DNA from 3 places in the Clostridium isatidis genome. Region 2 is predicted to be linked to each of the others. Evidence: riboswitches for the same ligand, from Rfam matches in the RefSeq annotation. Region 2 holds a riboswitch; each other region holds the start of a gene.

Region 1 (6,806 bases), 1.0 Mb from region 2:
AAAAACAATTTACAATAAGTAAGCTCAAAAGCCTTTCTTAATTGTAAATTGTTTTTTTATATTACATTCACATTTTTTATCTTTATTTTATATATTCCATTATTGCATCATATGCGTCTTCAGCCATATTAGCTGCTTTCCTTCCCATTTTTTTGATACTTCTTTGTTTTTTTCTATCTAATTGTGGATACATCATAGCACTTACTGCCACCCCTAATACTGCACCTGTTACAATAGTTTTCATAGTTTTCATAATATCACCTCATAATAATATTTTTTTAATTTTTCATATTCTTATTATTAGTAATATTTTTTTCTTTAACCATTGAAATTATTGGTAAGGTGCTTCTTAGTTTAACTAATATCCTTTATATATTCTAACACCTTTTTTTGTTTCTCAATATTAAGTTTTGTAAGAAGTCTATTAATCTCTAAAAGAAGATCCTTATCTTCTTTAATTTCGACTGTTTCTTCTAATTTATTCTCATTGCTTGATTTAGCTACAATAATTTTATCTTCCTTATTATTAGTAATACTTATTATCTCTCTTTTTATATTTTCATTTTCAACAAATAAAAGATTATTAGATAACCATTTATCTACTACTTTATTTGAAATAATAGATAATTTTTCTTTACATTTTTCATCTGCCAATTCATTAAAAATATCTCCAGTATGACTATCAACCTTAACAAAAATCACTTCTATGCCTAATTTCATTAATTCGTTCATCTTATTATAATATCTAATGGATGATTCTTCTCTTCTTTCCCAGAAACCTGTGGCATGATGGGCAATTCCTTCATAATCATGGAATATTACAACTTTCTTATCCCTTTTATACAAAGCATATTCAACAGCTTTAATTGCAGCTTCTAATTCTCCAGCAATCTGCCTAATATTACTTTGGGAGCTATCTGCTGATACTCCACTTTCAATATACTCCACCACATTATTTCTAACAGCAACTAAGCCGTATGCATATTTTTTAGAGCTTACACTATAACTTCCATCTACATAAACATGCAAACAATCCTCTGGATAATTATCTACACCTTTTTTAAAGATTTGACTTCCTTTATTTAAAAAGTTCTCAGCTTCTTTTATATCTTCAAAACTTTTATACTTTGCTCCCTTAACCCCTTTAACATATTTCAAACATTCGTCCCAGGTCTTAACTATTAGATTTTCTATTTTCTTATCATTTTCGAAATCATATCCTTCTTTTATAGCATAAACTTTCTTTCCCATAATATCTTCCTCTCTTTATAATGTACAATATACATTATTTTAGATTGTTGAAATTTCTTCTATAAACCTATATATTTTTTCTACATTCCTTGCACCAGTTAAATTTACAGCATATTCTACTAAAGTTTTTAAAGTTATTATTATATCATTCTTTCCTTGCCAATTTTCTAATATAACCACTATTGGAACATCATCTATTAATTTATTTAAGGTAAAAATTATAACTCCTATATCATCAATATTTCCTATAAAAGGTATATTATCTGGAATTATATCTGTTGGAAAAGATATATAAGCTATTGCAGCTGAAATTACTAATTTTGTTTTAATTGGAACTCTTTTATCTTTAAGTAATCTATAAATTAAAGCCAGCATATCAGGTATTATAAACAAGTATTCCTTAAAAGGCTTTATCTTTTCTGGTAATTTGTTCTCAAATATTCTTCTCCCCTTTGTATAGATATCCTCTACTTTTGCTACTTCCTTAATTTCTTCTTCATAATCTTCTTCCTCTGCTTCTTCTAACAGCTTTACATCCTCTTCCTTATTATCTTTTTTTAAAGTTCCTTCTATTGATATTTCAATGTTATTAGCTTCTACATATAAAGTATCTTCATTTACATTTATATTAGTAACATCAAAATCAACATATGGTACATCTTTTAAAATATATTTTAAATCAATTATTACTTTCCCATCTAAATATTTTATTCCTTTTTCTTCAATAGCCCTTAAAGCAAATTTTAAAGCTGCCTTTCTTATAAAGGATATAATTTTAATTTTGGAAAGCTTAAAATCCACTAATTCTCCCTCAATAATTCCATTATCTACTCTTTTTAATTTCACACTCCCTGTAAAGTCCACTGTTACTATCTTTTTAAAACTTCCCTTAATTATAATATTCTCATTAATATCTATTTCAGAAACTTTTAATCCTTCTACTTTAACAAATTCATTTATAATACTTAATAAATCTTTCCCTTTTAAACCAATTTTAACTTCTGATATATTCATTTTCCCCTCCAAATTGTTAATATTCTATTTAAATTTCTACAGGAATTATTTAATCATTAATATTATTATAATGTATTTTTTAAAATAAAAAACTTTAATTTTAAAAAAATATAACGGGGACTAGCCCCGTTATATTATAATATCAAAATTTTCAGCTCAATGAAAATCCCCCAAAATTGTCAATTGTCCATTGTCAACTATTCCTTACTCTTTAGGGTAAGGAACAAGATGAACTCCTTTTATCCCTATTCTTTGTAACCTTTTCATTTCTTCTTCTGCATCTTGGTATTTTTTATAATATCCAACACATACTCTCCAACCTTCTCTTGTTGGAATTTTTCTATTCATTTTAGGTATGTCTAATAGTACTTTATCTACAAATGCTAAGCAAGCCTTAGCAACCATATAACCATACTTTTTACTATCAAAGTTCTTTTCTACTTCTTCATTTGATAAAAATTCAGCTTCTATAATTACAGCCGGCATATTAGTTTCCCTTAATTCAATATAGCTGGCTTCCTTTATCCCTCTATCCTTAGATCTTAAGTTTGCAACAATCTCAGCTTTTATAAGACTTGCCAGTTCTTCTGCCTTGCTTCCTTTTTCATATATAAAAACTTCTGTTCCAGTTACTAAAGGATCAACAAAGGAATTCATATGAAAGCTTATAAAATAATCTGCTCCCCAATCATTTGCTATTTTAGCTCTATCTTTATAACTTAAATAAACATCAGATGCTCTTGTCAGTAAAACTGTTTCACCATTCTTCTCTAATAATCTCATGGCTTCATAGGCAGCTTCTAAATTTATATCTGCTTCTCTTCTATTGTTTTTTCCAACTGCTCCAGCATCACATCCGCCATGACCTGCGTCTAGTACCCACTTTGCCAAGCTTTTTCCTCCTTATTAAAGTGCTATGTAAAATCATATTCCATAATTCAGTATATTAATTTTACTTTTACTTGGTTACAAATTAAAAAATTAACACTTCTAAGAAGGAAATAGCAATCTTTACAATTGTCAATTATCCATTTTATTTAAGATATCCTTATATTAAAATACCGGAAGCACAGACCCATTATAATTATCTTCTATAAATTTTTTAACTTTATCTGAAGTCAAAATTTTTGTTAAATCTTTAATTTTTTGACTATTTTCATTTCCTTTTTTTACAGCAATAACATTATGATATTTTTTTGAAGCTTCTGTAGTAGCATCTTCTAAATATAAAGCATCCTTTGCTGGACTTAAACCTGCTTCTAAGGCATAGTTACCATTAATAACTGCTATAGCTACTTCTTCTAAAACTCTTGGTAGTTGAGCTGCCTCTAATTCTTCAAATTCAAGATTTTTTGGATTTTCCACAATATCCTTAGGTGTAACTAATTCTGCTTCTTTAAGCTTTATCAATCCTGCACTTTCTAATAATCTTAATGATCTTGCTTCATTTGATGGATCATTTGGAACTGCCACCCTAGCTCCATCTTTTAGCTCATCTAAGCTTTTAATATTAGCTGAATATATTCCTATTGGTTCTAAATGAACTCCTTTAGTATAAGTTAAATCATATCCTTTTCCTTCATTTGTCTCCTCTAAATAAGGAATAGTTTGAAAGTAATTTGCATCCAAGTCTCCATCAGCTAAAGCTGTATTTGGAGTAACATAATCTGTATATTCTATTACTTCTACTGTATAGCCCTTAGCTTCAAGATCTGGTTTTATTGCATTTACTATTTCTGCATGAGGTACTGGTGTAACCCCGATTTTTATTGTTTTATCTTCTTCTTTTGCTTTATTTCCTTCTGAAGCACCTGCATTTCCACAACCTATTAATCCTATTGATAATATACCTGTTAATAATAATGAAAGAATTCTTCTTTTTCTCATTTATAATACCTCCTAAAATTTTAGATTATTCAAGAATTTAATAAAAATGCACTTGAGAATAAACCTCAAGTGCATAAAAACACAGAAAATTTATTCCCTTATCTCTCAGCTACAGCTGCAGGATTTAGCACCAAACTAACAAGAGTTACTTTTCTCTTATTATAGGTTGCCGGGTTTCATAGGGCCAGTCCCTCCACCTCTCTTGATAAGAAAGAAAATATTTAGTTTTATATATTATTAAAATGATGGGATTACTGAACCAGCATATTTTTCTTCAATAAATTTCTTAGCTGTTTCTGATGTTAAAGCTTCTGTTAAAGCTTTAATTTTTTCATCATTTTCAGTTCCCTTTCTAACTGCTAATACATTTCTATAATTTTCTGCTGCTTCTGCATCCTTATCTTCTAAAACTAAAGCATCTTTTGCTGGATTTAAATTAGCTTCTAAAGCATAATTACTATTTATTACTGCTAAATCAACTTCTTCTAATACTCTTGGTAATTGAGCTGCTTCAAGTTCTTCAAATTCTAAATTTTTAGGATTTTCAGTAATATCCTTAACAGTAACTAATTCACCATCTGCAATTTTTATTAAGCCTGCTTTTTCTAATAATCTTAAAGCTCTTGCTTCATTTGATGGATCGTTAGGAACTGCTACTCTAGCTCCTTCTTTTAATTCATCTAAATTTTTAATTGTATTTGAATATGCTCCCATTGGCTCTAAGTGAATAGCTTTTGTATAAGTTAAATCTAGACCTTTTCCTTCATTTGTTTCATTTAAGTATGCTATATGTTGGAAGTAGTTTGCATCTAAATCTCCATCTGCTAAAGCAGTGTTTGGAGTAACATAATCAGTATATTCTACGATTTCAAGAGTATATCCTTTAGCTTCAAGATCTCCTTTTATTGCATTTAATATTTCTGCATGAGGTACTGGAGTAGCCCCTACTGTTATTGTTTTATCTTCTCCACCAGTTGTTGTTTTTTCATCTGAAGCTTTAGTTTGTCCACATCCTATTAATCCTAAAGCTAAAACTCCTGTTAATACTAATGATAATATTCTTTTTCTTTTCATATATATTGCCCCCTTAAATTTATTATTTTTTAATTTATTAGTTTATTATTAAGATAATTTTTTATATAAATTATTACCTAAAGATTGTAAGCCTTGAACTATTATAATTAATAGTATTACTGTTACAATCATTACATCAGTTTCATATCTTTGATAGCCATATCTTATAGCTACATCACCAAGTCCGCCTGCACCCACTGATCCAGCCATTGCAGAATATCCAATTATATTGATTACGGTTAATGTTAAACCTGATATTATGGAAGGAACTGCCTCCTTTATCATAACTTTAAAAATTATTTGTGCATTTGAAGCTCCAAAGCTTTTTGCTGCTTCTATAACGCCTGGATCAACTTCCTTTAGGGATGCTTCTATTATTCTTGCAACAAAAGGTGCTGCTGCTATTGTTAGTGGAACTATTGCAGCTGCTGTTCCTGTTGATCTTCCAACAATTGTTCTTGTTAAAGGAATAATAACTACTATCAAAATTATAAAAGGAAAACTTCTTAAAACATTTATTATCGCGTCTAAAATTTGATATACTGTCCTATTTTCCTTTAAGCCTTTAGGTGAGGTTAAAACTAATATAATTCCTAGTATTGAACCTAAAATTACTGCAAATAATGTAGAGAAAAATACCATTACAATGGTGTCATATATGGCTGGTAATAAAATTTCTGACATTAGTTAATCACCTCCAAAATTATATTTTTCTTTTCTAAATACTCTATAACCTTAATTTGATCTTTTTCATCTATATTTATTACTAAACTTCCAAGAACATTGTCTCTAAATTTCTCTAATTTTCCCCAAACTATTGAAAAATCAACATCTAGCTCCTTTGCCATTTTTGTTATAAGAGCATTTTCTGAGGAATTGCTTGGGAAAAATAATCTAATATTTACACCTTCATTAGGTAGAAGCTCGTCCTCATCATCTCCAAGAAATTTCTTTAATGAAAGTCCTGGATTTAAGAATAAATCTTCCGCCCTTCCTTCAGCTTTTACTATTCCACCTTCTAATAAAGTAACTCTTTCACATACTTCCTTAACAACTTCCATTTGATGAGTAACTACTACGATTGTAATTCCTAATTCCTTATTTATCTTTAATAAAAGTTGTAATATATCCTTTGTAGTTTTTGGATCTAATGCTGAAGTAGCTTCATCACAAAGAAGAATTTTTGGTTCTAGAGCTAAAGCCCTTGCAATTGCAACCCTTTGCTTTTGACCACCACTTAAACTTGTTGTTTTTTCATTTGCTTTTTCTGAAAGACCAACCAAGCTTAATAATTCATTTACTCTTTTTTCTATTTTTTCTTTTTGATATTTCTTATAACCTAGAGACTTTTTCCCTTCTTTACTACATTCCTCTTTATACTTTTTATATTCTTCTTCATATCCCCAAACTTCTAAAGGTAGTGCTACATTTTCAAAAACAGTTTTTCTTTTTAAAAGATTAAAGCTTTGAAATATCATTCCTAAATCTTTTCTAAATTCTCTTAATCTATACCCTTTTAATTTTTCAACTTCTTTTCCATTAACTTTTATTGTTCCTTTATCATAGGCTTCTAAACCATT
Region 2 (6,806 bases):
GATTATTATTAGCATATTTTTAATTATAGATTTAATAAATCCTAGATTTGGGTGGAAGTTATCTGAAGGTTGGAAATATAAAGATCTAGAACCAAGTGAGAGTTATTTATTTTGGAGCAGAGTAAAATCTTTACTTATTTTAATAATTATATGGTTTCTACTTTCAGAAGTAAATTGGACTTAGGAATAATGAGTTCTGAAAGTATAATTAATGAAAATTTTTAGAGTATCCTGTTATCATTGATAAAAATTCCCAATAATATAGAAAAAATACTTGGCGTTAGTTTAATAAAATTTTGAAGATAAATGGAGAAATTATTTAATAGAAAACTATTCCTAAAAGAATTGTTGATAAAAAAACATATAAGAAGTATTGGAGATAAGATAAGTTAGAGAGTATGAAATACTTTATTTTTTGTGATATATGATTTAAAATGGAAATTAATAATTTATAAATATAAAGGATGAAGAAAGATGGTTATTTTATATACTCTACAGAATGGTGATTTTATAAATTTAAAGGATATAAAAATAATTAAAAAAGAAAAAGTTTATGTGAATTTAACTAATAAATGTCCTTGCGCATGTACTTTTTGCTTAAGAGACACTAAGGAAATGGTTGAAACTAATAGTCTTTGGTTAAAAAGGGAACCGTCAGCGCAAGAAATAATTGGGGAGTTTGAAAAGTATGATTTAGATCAATTTAATGAAGTTATTTTTTGTGGCTACGGTGAACCAACTATCCGACTTTATGATATTATAGAAATTGCAAAATATTTAAAGAGAAGAACTAATATACCTTTACGTATAAATACTAATGGACTAGCAGATTTGATACACAAAAAGGATACTGCACCGTTATTAGAAGGTTTAATTGATACTGTATCAATAAGTCTTAATGCATCAAATGCAGAAGAATATCTTAGAATAACTAGAAATAAGTTTGGGCTAGAATCTTTTGATGCTATGCTAAAATATGCGGTAAACTGTAAAAAGTATGTACCCAAGGTTGTATTTACAGTTGTAGATTGTATTGGAGAAGAAGAAATAAAGGCTTGTCAAAAAGTATGTGATAATATTGGAATTCCCTTAAGAGTTCGTCCTTTTGAATAGAAATTCTCATGGATTTAATAATGCTGGAAATTTTATTTTCCAGTATTATTTTTTATTATTTAAAAATACTAATAATGAACTTTTATTTTATTAATAAAATATATAATTATTATTTATATTGCTATATTTAAATATAATTTTTGCTTATATCTAATATAATAAATAATTATTGTTCTAATAGGTTAAGATTAAGGTAAATTTATTGACTGTATAAACTTTTCTTTGTTAGTATTTTTAAGTGATATTTTTTATCGCAAATTTAAAGGATATTGGAGAGATTAAGTATGGCAGGATTTATTGTTTTAGGAGCTCAATGGGGCGATGAAGGTAAAGGAAAAATGACTGATTTTCTAGCAGAAAGCAGCGATGTAATAGTAAGATTTCAAGGTGGAAATAATGCAGGACATACGGTTATAGTTGGAGAAAATGAATATAAGCTTCATTTAATACCTTCAGGTGTATTATATAAGGATAAGTTAAATATTATTGGAAATGGAGTAGTATTAGATCCAAAAGCCTTTTTTGAAGAACTTGATTATTTAGAAAAGGCAGGTATTAAGGTTTCACCAGAGCAATTAATTGTAAGCGATAGAGCAAATGTTATAATGCCATATCATAAAGTTCTAGATAAATTAAAAGAAGAAGCAAGAGGAAAAAATAACATAGGAACAACTGGTAAAGGAATAGGTCCTTGTTATACAGATAAAGCTGAAAGAAGTGGGATTAGAGTTTGTGATTTAATAAATCCAGTGGTTTTAAAAGAAAAATTAAAGGAAACAATAGTAAGCAAAAATGATATTATTACTAAGGTTTATAATGGTGAAGAACTAAACTTTGATACAATTTATGAGGAATATGTTGAACTTGGAAAGAGATTAAAATCTTTTGTAGCAGATAGTTCTGTTAGGATATATGATGCTATAAAGAGTGGCAAGAAAGTTTTATTTGAAGGAGCTCAAGGGATGTTACTTGATATAGATTATGGCACTTACCCTTTTGTTACTTCATCAAATACAACTGCAGGGGGAGTTTGCTCAGGAGTAGGCATTGGACCAACGATGATAAGCGGAGCAGTAGGAGTTGCTAAGGCTTATACAACAAGAGTAGGTAAAGGTCCATTTCCAACTGAACTTGATAATGAAACAGGAGAATGGATAAGACAAAAAGGTGGAGAATTTGGCGTTACAACAGGTAGAGCAAGAAGATGTGGTTGGCTTGATCTTGTTATATTAAAAACATCAGCAAGAGTTTCAGGACTTACAGATTTAGTTGTAACCAAGATTGATACCTTAGCTGGTCTTGACAAAATAATGGTTTGTGTGGGATATAAATTTGAAGATAAAGTGATAGATTACTTCCCAGCAAGCTTAGAAGATTTAGCTAAGTGTGAGCCAATATATGAAGAATTTGAGGGATGGGATGACAGCGTAGCTGATGCTAGAAGCTATGATGAAATTCCTGAAAATGCTAAGAAATATTTAAAAAGAATTGAGGAATTTACTGGAGTTCCAATTTCAATAGTTTCAGTAGGACCAAAGAGAGATCAAACAATTGTTTTAAAGGAAATTTAGACTAATAGAAAATCTATATAGTAATTTTAAAAGGAGATAAAAATGAGAAATACATATAGTACCCCATTAAACAGCAGGTATGCTTCAAAAGAAATGTCATATATATTTTCAGATGAGATGAAATTTAAAACTTGGAGACGTCTTTGGGTAGCTTTGGCAGAAGGTGAAAAAGAACTTGGAATTAACATAACAGATGAACAAATAAGAGAATTAAAAGATAATGTAGAAAATATTAATTATGAAGTAGCAATTCAAAGAGAAAAGGAAACTCGTCATGATGTTATGAGTCATGTTTACGCTTATGGTGTTCAATGTCCAAAAGCAAAAGGAATTATACATCTTGGTGCTACAAGTTGTTATGTTGGAGATAATACTGATTTAATTATAATGAAAGAAGGATTACTTTTAATTAGAAAAAAGATTATTAATGTAATAAAGAATTTAAAAGACTTTGCTTTAAAATATAAGGGATTACCAACTTTAGGCTTTACTCATCTTCAACCAGCCCAATTAACAACAGTTGGAAAGAGGGCAACCCTTTGGATTCATGACTTATTATTAGACTTAGAAAACCTAGATTTTGTAATAGATAAGCTAAGATTTAGAGGCGTTAAGGGAACAACAGGAACTCAAGCTAGCTTTATGGAATTATTTGATGGTGATGAAGAAAAAATTAAAGCCCTTGATAGAATAGTTACAGAAAAGATGGGCTTTAAGGAAAGTTATAGTGTAACAGGTCAAACATACCCAAGAAAGGTAGATTCGATTATTTTAAATACTTTATCCGAAATTGCTCAAAGTGCTTATAAGTTTAGTAATGATTTAAGAATTCTTCAAAGTATGAAAGAAATAGAGGAACCATTTGAAAAGAATCAAATTGGATCTTCTGCTATGGCTTATAAGAGAAATCCTATGAGATCAGAAAGAATGAGTGCCCTTGCAAGATTTGTTTTGGTAACTTCAATGAATCCGGCAATTACAGCTTCTACTCAATGGTTTGAAAGAACTTTAGATGATTCTGCTAATAAGAGACTTTCTGTTTCAGAAGCCTTTTTAGCTTTAGATGGAGTTTTAAATTTATATATGAATATTTCAAGTAATTTAGTAGTTTATGAAAAAGTAATTGAAACTCATGTTAATAAGGAGCTTCCATTTATGGCAACAGAAAATATATTAATGGAAGAAGTTAAAATGGGTGGAGATAGACAAGAACTTCATGAAAAGATAAGGGTACACTCTATGGAAGCTGCAAGGAAAGTTAAAGAAGAAGGTTTAGATAATGATCTTATTGAAAGATTAATAAATGATCCAAGTTTTAGTCTAGATGAAGAAAAAGCAAAGAGTATATTAGCTGCTAAGAAGTTTACAGGAAGAGCAGAAAATCAAGTGTTAGATTTTATAAATGAAGCAGTTAAGCCGATATTAGAAAAAAACAAGGATTTATTAGGAGAAGAAGCAGAGATAACGGTATAAAATATAAAAATATAACAAAGAACAATAGGAAAATTTATATTTAAATTTACTATTGTTCTTTATTATTTTATTTAAAGTTTTGGTTGTAATAATTATAAGTCGTTATAAAATGAGAGTAAGCAAAATATATACACTTAAACAATATCCTCGTAAATGATAATAAATAATAAAATAAATTATAGTTTATCAAAAAAATCAAGATTTTAATAATAATAAATATTAATAAGGTGCAAGTTGCAATTTGAAAAATTAATGATATTATTAAATAGTAATTGATAAAGATAATATATATTATAAAGGGTGATAAAATGAAATTTAAGTTAGATGTTCATACTCATACAATAGCTAGTGGACATGCTTATTCAAGCTTAATGGAAAATGCTAAAGCAGCTTCTGAGAAGGGAATTAAAGTTTTAGGAACTACAGAACATGGAATTACTATGCCTGGTTCACCTCATATTTGGTATTTTTCAAATTACAGAGTCTTACCTAGAGAACTTTTTGGAGTTACCATGCTGTATGGCGTTGAAGCTAATATAATGGATTATGATGGTAATTTGGATATGGAAGATTCTATGTTAGATAAACTCGATATTGTAATTGGGAGTATACATACTGAAGTATATAATGTAGGAAATGTAGAGGAAAATACGAGAGCTTTTGTTAACGCAATAAAAAGAGGTAAAATTGATATAATAGGTCATTTAGGAAATCCAGCTGTTCCAGTTGATTATGAAGAAATAGTGATATGTGCAAAAGAAAATGATGTATTAATTGAAATAAATAATAGTTCCTTTACTACTTCTAGACCAGGAAGTTTTACAAATTGTAAAAAAATAGCTTTATTATGTAAGTTACATAATGCAAGGATTGTTATTAATAGTGATGCCCATTTCTGTACTAAAATTGGAGAATTTTCGGAGGCTATTGAAATGCTTCAATCTATAGATTTTCCTAAAAATCTTATTATAAATGATAATCCAAATGAATTATTAGAAAAGTTAAAGAAAAAAGGAAAGTTAAAGGATTTGTAAATATGATGTTAAATAGATATTGACAATGTATTTTTATTAAAGTAAAATTAATCCAAACTAAACAATCTTAAATCTTATCAAGAGTGGTGGAGGGACTGGCCCTATGAAACCCAGCAACAGCTGTCTAATTAAGATAGAAATGTGCTAATTCCAGCAGGAGTTTTCCTGAAAGATAAGAAGTGATAGAAAAATTTTAATATATTTTTGGAATTTGGTTTTTCCACTTCTTATTTTAAGAAGTGGTTTTTTATTTATTCTTATAATAAATAGCGTAGGAAAGGAGAGAAATTATGCCAGTAATTATTCCAGAAGGCTTACCAGCAGCTAAAATTCTTACAAATGAAAAGCTTCCTGTTATATATAAGGAGAAATTCAATAATGATTTAAAGACTATTAAGATAGGAATTTTAAATTTGATGCCTACAAAAATTAACACAGAAACTCAACTTTTAAGACTTCTTGCAAATACTGATATAAATGTAGAAGTTGAGCTTATTTATATTAAGGAGCATAAGTGTAAAAATACTCCTAAAGAACACCTCCTAAACTTTTATAGAAATTTCAAGGAAATAAAAAATGAAAAATTTGATGGATTTATAATAACAGGGGCACCAATTGAACATTTAGAATTTGAGGAGGTAGATTACTGGGAGGAACTAAAAGAGGTAATGAGTTATTCAGTAGAAAATGTTACTTCAACTTTTCATATATGTTGGGGAGCCCAAGCTGGCCTATATTATCATTTTGGTATTCCTAAATATCCTTTAGATAAGAAATTATTTGGTATTTTCTCGCATAAAGTAAATGATAAGAGTGCTAGTTTATTAAGGGGTTTTGATGATGAGTTTTATGTGCCTCATTCAAGACATACAGATATTTTAAAAGAAGATATTTATAAGGTTCCAGGACTTACTATTTTATCAGAATCAGAGGAGGCTGGAGTATATCTTGCTTATGCTAATAATGGAAAACAAATTTTTGCCACTGGCCATTCTGAATATGATTCTAATACTTTAAAGCAAGAATATGAAAGAGATAAATCAAAAGGTATTAATATAGATATACCAAAGAATTATTTTTCTAAGAATGATCCTAATAGTGAACCTATTGTAAGATGGAGAGCACATGCCAATTTATTATTTTCAAATTGGTTAAAATATTATGTTTGTAAGGATAGTTAATATATTATTATAAAAAAACCATTTGCAAAAATGCAAATGGTTTTAATTATTGACAAAAAAAATAAAAGTGATAACATAAAACAGATATCAACATTTTATGAGATATAATATAATTCCCTAATTATATTATACATCTTGCAAAAAACAATGTCAATAACTTTTTTATAAAATTAATCTATTAAGGGGAGTGATTTATTTGAATAATAATTCTGAATGGTTTGCTGAAAAGGAGTGGCTTCAAAAAGTCCTTACTGAAGTTAGAAAACAGCTAAATGAAAAGCGCAATTATAAAGAGCGTTTTAAAAAGGAATATATAGAAACTCATAAAGAAATGTGGGATAATATCGGTTCAGTTGCCATAAATAATGGATTAGATCAAGTTGTAGATTTTATGCAATTTATCAATTCAACTAAAATGCAAAAAAGAAATCATG
Region 3 (6,806 bases), 1.3 Mb from region 2:
TGCAAATGGGGGAATTGTATGTGATACAACCCATTGCCAGGTATATATAGTTAAAGAAAAAAGAATAGAAAAATGGGGAGAAGCTGGTGAGGAATATTGGAATAAGATTTCTGATGCTGTGGAGGAAACTAAGGGAGAAGTTTTAACTTACAATAATGAATTAGTAAAATATCCTCAATTTTTTTCTACAAGCTCTGGGAGGACAGAAAATTCAATAGATGTATTCTCAGGAGATATTCCATACTTGGTATCAAAGGAAAGTAAGGGGGAAGAAATAGCTCCAAAATATAAAACAGAATTTTCTTTTAATATAAGTGAGTTTGTATCAAAAATAAATGAAAAATACCCAGATGCAGCGATAGAAGCTTCTAATATAAATAATAATATAGAAATATTAAGTAGAAGTGAAGCTGGTGGTGTGAAAGAAATAAGATTAGGAAATAAAGTTATCAGAGGATTAGAATTTAGATTAGCCCTTGGATTAAGTTCAGCAAATTTTGAAATTTCAATAACAGATGATAAAATTGTGTTTAATTGTAAAGGCTATGGTCATGGAGTAGGAATGAGCCAATGGGGGGCAAATGTTATGGCTGCTGAAGGTAAGAGCTATGATGAAATACTTAAACATTATTATACTGGAGTTGATATAAAACGACTTAATTTTAATTAATATTAAAAGAAATTTTCATATGAATATTAAATCAAAATGGAACTGGTATTAAGCAGTTCCATTTTTTATTAGCTATATTATTGATGAATATTGGATTTAGTAATTAAAAAATAAGAAAAATAACAAATTATGAATAATTTTTTATATTTGGACAAGAATTAAAATGTAATCGTTAAAAACTTGGTTATTATCTTTAATGTTAAATCTTGTAGAAAATTGTTGAAAACAATTTTTTTTGCAATTGAATTAATTTGAAATAAAGGGCAAGAATACAAAAAGGAGGTGTTGATATGGACCAAATAAAAAAAGACAAAATAAAAAACTTCTTTAGAAAGGAGGGCTTTTATTTAGTACTATTCCTTTGTTTATGTATTATTGCAACAGTTACTGTTGTTACAGTTAGAAAAAATAATGCTTTAAATGAATCTTCTAAAGTTGAGGATGAATTCAGTTTAAATATTGAAGATAGAACAACTTCTGAGATTCAAAAACAAAATGCAGATAGAGTTGAAAATGAATCTAATGAAGAACTAGCAGAAAATACTACTGAAGAATTAGCTTCAGGAGATGATTTAAATGTTTCAGCTGGAACAAACTATGAGGTTGTATTTAATAATCCATTAGAAGGTGAAATTTCAAGGGAATATACTTATCCAAAACCACAACAGTTAGCTGATGGAACTCTTAGAAATATTAGAGGAATAGATATAAGAGCTAGTGTTGGAACAGAGGTTAAAGCTGCCGCTGAAGGTGAAGTTAAAGAAGTTGGAAATAAAGTAGAAGATGGAACATATATAGTAATTGCTCATGCAAATGGACTATATACTAAATATTCAAATCTATCTCAAGATACAAGGGTTAATGTTGGAGATAAAGTAACTGAAGAAACTGTTATTGGAACAGTTGGAAATACTTCAAAAATATTTACTAATGAGGAATTTGGTGAACATTTAAATTTGCAAGTATTTGATTCAAATGGTAAAGATTTAGATCCAACAGCATATTTCACATTAAATCAATAATAAAAAAATTCATCAGCCATTATTTTTGGCTGATGAATCAATAAAGTTGTGGTCGCATATTAATTATTTATCCAAGGGAGGTAAAAATTTTGAAAGATTATATAGAAGAAAGAGTATTAGAAGTAGCAAGATATATTATAGAATCTAAAGACACAATTAGAAAAACAGCAAAAGTATTTGGAGTAAGCAAAAGCACCATACATAAAGATATGACAGAAAGACTTCCTAAAATAAATCCAGCAATTGCAAAACAAACTCATTCTATCTTAGAACTAAATAAAGCTGAGCGTCATATAAGAGGTGGAAAAGCTACTCAAGCTAAATATAAAGCTGTAAAGTAATAAAAAAATGCAAATATATTGAAGGTTTGCCATAATCCATATATAATAAAAATTAGGACGAAAATTGTAAAAATTATTTAACTTTGAAAGATTAGGAGTGAAATATAAATGTGGTTTTGGAAACAAAGGAGTGATTTAGGCATAGATTTAGGAACAGCAACTGTTTTAGTTTATGCTAAAGGAAAAGGAATAATTTTAAAGGAACCTTCAGTAGTTGCAATTAACAAGAATAATAATAAGGTACTTGCTGTAGGCGAAGAAGCAAGAAGAATGATTGGTAGAACACCGGGTAATATTATTGCAGTTAGGCCATTAAGGGATGGGGTTATATCTGATTATGATATAACTGAAAGAATGTTAAAAGAATTCATAAGAAAGGCCTATGGCAAAAGTAAATTTACAGCTCCTAAAGTAATGATATGTGTACCTTCACAGGCAACAGAAGTTGAAAAAAGAGCGGTAATAGATGCAGCAAGAAATACAGGTGCTAAAAAGGTACATTTAATAGAAGAGCCTCTTGCGGCTGCAATTGGGGCTGGATTAGATATCACTAAACCTAGTGGTTCAATGGTAGTCGATATCGGAGGAGGAACAACTGATATTGCCGTAATTTCCTTAGGTGGAGTAGTTGTAAGATCATCAATTAAAGTTGCTGGAGATACTTTTGATGATGCAATAATAAAATATGTTAGAAATAAATATAAGATAATGATTGGTGAAAAAACAGCAGAAGAATTAAAGATTAATATAGGTTCAGCGTTTAATGGATCAAAAGATGAGACTGCAACAGTTAAGGGAAGAAATTTAATTACTGGATTACCAGATGAGGTTATGATATCATCAGCAGAAATTAATGAAGCATTAAGAGAAGCTGTTTCATTGATAGTTGATAACGTTAAATTAGTTTTGGAAAAAACACCGCCTGAATTAGCTGCTGATATAATTGAAAAAGGAATTGTTATGACTGGTGGAGGAGCTTTATTAAATGGATTAGACAAATTAATAGAACATGAAACCGGCGTTTGTGCTGAAGTAGCTCCTAATTCAATAGAAGCAGTAGCAGAAGGAACAGGTAAGGTTTTATCATATTTGGATAAGATAGATATAGATTTTTCAGATAGACAAATTGACTTAATAGAAGAATAATAAATTAAAATATTCACATATAAAAAACAATTAAATTCAACTTTATAAAAATGAGGCTGTCATAGACAGCCTCATATATTTTGTTTTTTATTTTCTTTATTAAAGTTGTTGTATGCTTCTAATATTGCATTAGATATAACATAAGCCATTTCAAATACAAAATTAAGTCTAACAGTATGAATGTGTATAAAATTAGAATGTTCATTACTATCAATTATACCTACAATAGATACATTACCTACTTCAGGTAGAATTTTCCCTACACCCTTTCCAGGGTGAATTGGATAATCTCTAACATGGATTTCACCTATTGCTTCAGGTTCTCCAAGACAGGCATCTATTCCAATGATAAAAGAATTGGGGTGAATTTTCATAATCTCTCTTAATTTACTTTTCAGATTTGCAGCATGAATTGGATTTTGAATTGTTCCGTAAACAGGAAGTTCTATATTTTTCTCTTTTAAAATAGTTCCAACTAAGGGTCCTAAGCAGTCTATGATGCACTTATCTGTTCCTATACATACTATAATAGTATTTTTTTTTATAAAATTTTTTATCAATTTAGCCATTTCAATATGAGAATTAAATGAATTGTATAAAAATTTGCTTTTCAAAAACTTCACCCCCATAGAAATATATGTATGTTGAACAAACAATATTATCATATGTATAAAATTAATAAAAATGGAAATTAATTAAATGAAGGGAGATGAAAATTAATGAAAAAAGTAATAATTTATTCGCTAACTGTTATAATAAGTGCTGCTATACCAATTTATTTTTTACTAATATGGGAACCACTAAAGAGTATAGATGCAATAAGTGATAATATAATAGTTACTGAATATGAACATTTAAATAATAATTATGAAGAAAATAATATGTATATAATTGATAATTTAAATCCTAGGGAGGGAACATTCTCAAAGATAAGCAATCTTTCTCAAGAAAAAAGAGATAAACTTAATGTTTTAATAAAAAATTTATCTATAGTTGATATTATAAAGATAAATAATTATTTTGCAGATATAAATAATATTGAAAACATTACTAAAGGTTTTGGCTTATTAGAGAAGAGAATGTCAAAAGAAAATTATCAGGAGTTTAAAGATATATTAGGAGACTACATTAAACTAGAAGAAATACAGAATAATATATAAAAAAATGCTCATGGTATTAATTTAAAGAAAAACGAAGAAAAAAAATAATAGGTAAAGTTAATTTCTTTAAAAGCGTAAAAACCAAACTTGAAATATAAAGACAATAAATATATACTAACTATTGTTAGTCGAGGAGACGAAAGTTTATTTGACAAATTAATGAATTTACATGGGGGAGTTCCCGAGTGGCCAAAGGGGGCAGACTGTAAATCTGTTACGTTATCGTTTCGATGGTTCGAATCCGTCCTCCCCCACCATAAAATTCATTAAAATTAAGAATATGCTGGCATGGCTCAATGGTAGAGCAGCTGACTTGTAATCAGCAGGTTGTAGGTTCGAGTCCTATTGCCAGCTCCATATATGGAGGAGTTCCCGAGTGGCCAAAGGGGGCAGACTGTAAATCTGTTACGTTATCGTTTCGATGGTTCGAATCCATCCTCCTCCACCACAAATTATTTTAATATGGAAGCATAGCTCAGCTGGGAGAGCACCTGCCTTACAAGCAGGGGGTCACAGGTTCGATCCCTGTTGTTTCCACCAATAAATCTTTTAAAAATATGCTGGCATGGCTCAATGGTAGAGCAGCTGACTTGTAATCAGCAGGTTGTAGGTTCGAGTCCTATTGCCAGCTCCATATATGGGGGAGTTCCCGAGTGGCCAAAGGGGGCAGACTGTAAATCTGTTACGTTATCGTTTCGATGGTTCGAATCCGTCCTCCCCCACCAAAAAAAGACAAGAGAACCTTGTCTTTTTTTGTTGACTATTATAGCTATAAATGATAAAATCTAAAAAGAAAATTTGATATTAATTCTTATCAAGAGAGGTGGAGGGAAAAGGGCCCTGTGAAACCCGGCAACCTGCTTTAATAAAAGTGTGGTGCCAATTCCTGCAATTAATTTTGCAAGATAAGAAGATATATAGTTATTTAATCTCTTCTTGTCGAAGAGATTTTTTTCTTTTATATGAATCTTTTTAGAATTAATATCAAATAAAAGAAAGGAGAGAATATCATGAAAAGATTATTTACATCTGAATCAGTTACAGAAGGACATCCAGATAAAATTTGTGATCAAATATCCGATGCAGTATTAGACAGTATTTTAGCACAAGATCCTACGGCAAGAGTTGCTTGTGAAACAGCTGTAACCACAGGTATGGTATTAGTTATGGGAGAAATATCAACTAGTTGTTATGTTGATATTCCAAAAATAGTAAGACAAACAGTAAGAGAAATTGGTTATGATAGAGCAAAATTTGGTTTTGACTGTGATACTTGTTCAGTTTTAACTTCTATTGACGAACAATCAGGAGATATAGCAATGGGAGTTGATAAGGCATTAGAAGCAAGAATAGGAGAACAAGGTGATGTAGAAGCAGTTGGGGCTGGAGATCAAGGGATGATGTTTGGTTTTGCAACAAATGAAACAGAAGAATATATGCCAATGCCTATATCATTAGCACATAAACTTTCTAGAAGATTATCAGAAGTAAGAAAGAACGGAACTTTAAGTTACTTAAGACCTGATGGAAAAACTCAAGTTACAGTTGAGTATGATGATAATAAAGTAGTTAGAGTTGATACTATTGTAATATCAACACAACATAGTGAAGATGTAACACAAGAAAAGATTAAAGAAGATTTAATGGAACATGTAATTAAAGTAGTTGTTCCTGCTGAATTATTAGATGATAAAACAAAATATTTCATAAATCCTACAGGAAGATTTGTTGTTGGAGGTCCTCAAGGAGATAGTGGATTAACAGGAAGAAAAATTATTGTTGACACATATGGTGGATATGGAAGACATGGCGGTGGAGCTTTCTCAGGAAAGGATCCAACAAAGGTTGATAGATCAGCCGCTTATGCAGCAAGATGGGTGGCTAAGAACTTAGTAGCAGCAGGAATAGCAGATAAGCTTGAAATCCAATTAGCTTATGCAATAGGTGTTGCGAAACCAGTATCAATAGTAGTAGATACTTTTGGAACAGGAAAGAAATCTGATGAAGAAATAATTTCAATAGTAGAAAAAGTATTTGATTTAAGACCAGGTGCTATAATAAGAGATTTAGATTTAAGAAGACCTATTTATAAACAAACAGCTGCTTATGGACATTTTGGAAGAAATGATTTAGATTTACCTTGGGAAAAGTTAAATAAAGTAGAAGAAATTAAGAAATTACTTTAAGATTTTATAATAGAAAAGAGCCTGATTGGTAGGAAGCCAATTAGGCTCTATATTTTTTAGTTATACTAAAGGCTTACGTTTCCTGTGAGCATAATTAAGAGTTATAAACTTCTTTTCCATCAACGAAAACTTTTTTGATATTAATTTCGTCATCAAATAATAATAAGTCTGCATCATAACCTTCTTTTATAAGACCTTTTCTATCATCAACTTTACAATGTCTTGCAGCATTGTAACTAGCCATTTTAACTGCTTCGTGTAGAGGGTATCCTACGTTTTTA

What was found. A riboswitch is a leader RNA that binds a small molecule or an ion and turns the genes downstream of it on or off. The one in region 2 is predicted to bind S-adenosylmethionine.
Region 1: linked by a shared signal. The riboswitch ahead of BEN51_RS10125 (MetQ/NlpA family ABC transporter substrate-binding protein) and the one ahead of BEN51_RS05220 (homoserine O-succinyltransferase) in region 2 are both predicted to bind S-adenosylmethionine.
Region 3: linked by a shared signal. The riboswitch ahead of metK (methionine adenosyltransferase) and the one ahead of BEN51_RS05220 (homoserine O-succinyltransferase) in region 2 are both predicted to bind S-adenosylmethionine.

The regions. Positions count from the first base shown of each region.
Region 1 is NZ_CP016786.1:2,143,312-2,150,117, forward strand. It holds gene BEN51_RS10105 (YtxH domain-containing protein) at 83-253, opposite strand; gene BEN51_RS10110 (ribonuclease H1 domain-containing protein) at 355-1,251, opposite strand; gene BEN51_RS10115 (YkvA family protein) at 1,291-2,265, opposite strand; gene BEN51_RS10120 (N-acetylmuramoyl-L-alanine amidase family protein) at 2,470-3,156, opposite strand; gene BEN51_RS10125 (MetQ/NlpA family ABC transporter substrate-binding protein) at 3,319-4,152, opposite strand; SAM riboswitch class I at 4,248-4,364, opposite strand; gene BEN51_RS10130 (MetQ/NlpA family ABC transporter substrate-binding protein) at 4,390-5,226, opposite strand; gene BEN51_RS10135 (methionine ABC transporter permease) at 5,275-5,910, opposite strand; gene BEN51_RS10140 (methionine ABC transporter ATP-binding protein) at 5,910-6,806, opposite strand, start outside.
Region 2 is NZ_CP016786.1:1,104,816-1,111,621, reverse strand. It holds gene BEN51_RS05245 (DUF6199 family natural product biosynthesis protein) at 1-184, shown strand, start outside; gene BEN51_RS05240 (TIGR04100 family radical SAM protein) at 475-1,113, shown strand; gene BEN51_RS05235 (adenylosuccinate synthase) at 1,398-2,684, shown strand; gene purB (adenylosuccinate lyase) at 2,727-4,157, shown strand; gene BEN51_RS05225 (phosphatase) at 4,466-5,191, shown strand; SAM riboswitch class I at 5,263-5,370, shown strand; gene BEN51_RS05220 (homoserine O-succinyltransferase) at 5,482-6,372, shown strand; gene helD (RNA polymerase recycling motor HelD) at 6,569-6,806, shown strand, end outside.
Region 3 is NZ_CP016786.1:2,414,845-2,421,650, reverse strand. It holds gene spoIID (stage II sporulation protein D) at 1-670, shown strand, start outside; gene BEN51_RS11430 (M23 family metallopeptidase) at 961-1,692, shown strand; gene spoIIID (sporulation transcriptional regulator SpoIIID) at 1,782-2,033, shown strand; gene mreB (rod shape-determining protein) at 2,142-3,179, shown strand; gene yyaC (spore protease YyaC) at 3,251-3,793, opposite strand; gene BEN51_RS11410 (hypothetical protein) at 3,899-4,339, shown strand; tRNA gene BEN51_RS11405 (tRNA-Tyr) at 4,511-4,596, shown strand; tRNA gene BEN51_RS11400 (tRNA-Thr) at 4,622-4,696, shown strand; tRNA gene BEN51_RS11395 (tRNA-Tyr) at 4,702-4,787, shown strand; tRNA gene BEN51_RS11390 (tRNA-Val) at 4,804-4,879, shown strand; tRNA gene BEN51_RS11385 (tRNA-Thr) at 4,899-4,973, shown strand; tRNA gene BEN51_RS11380 (tRNA-Tyr) at 4,979-5,064, shown strand; SAM riboswitch class I at 5,148-5,251, shown strand; gene metK (methionine adenosyltransferase) at 5,350-6,525, shown strand; gene nagA (N-acetylglucosamine-6-phosphate deacetylase) at 6,620-6,806, opposite strand, start outside.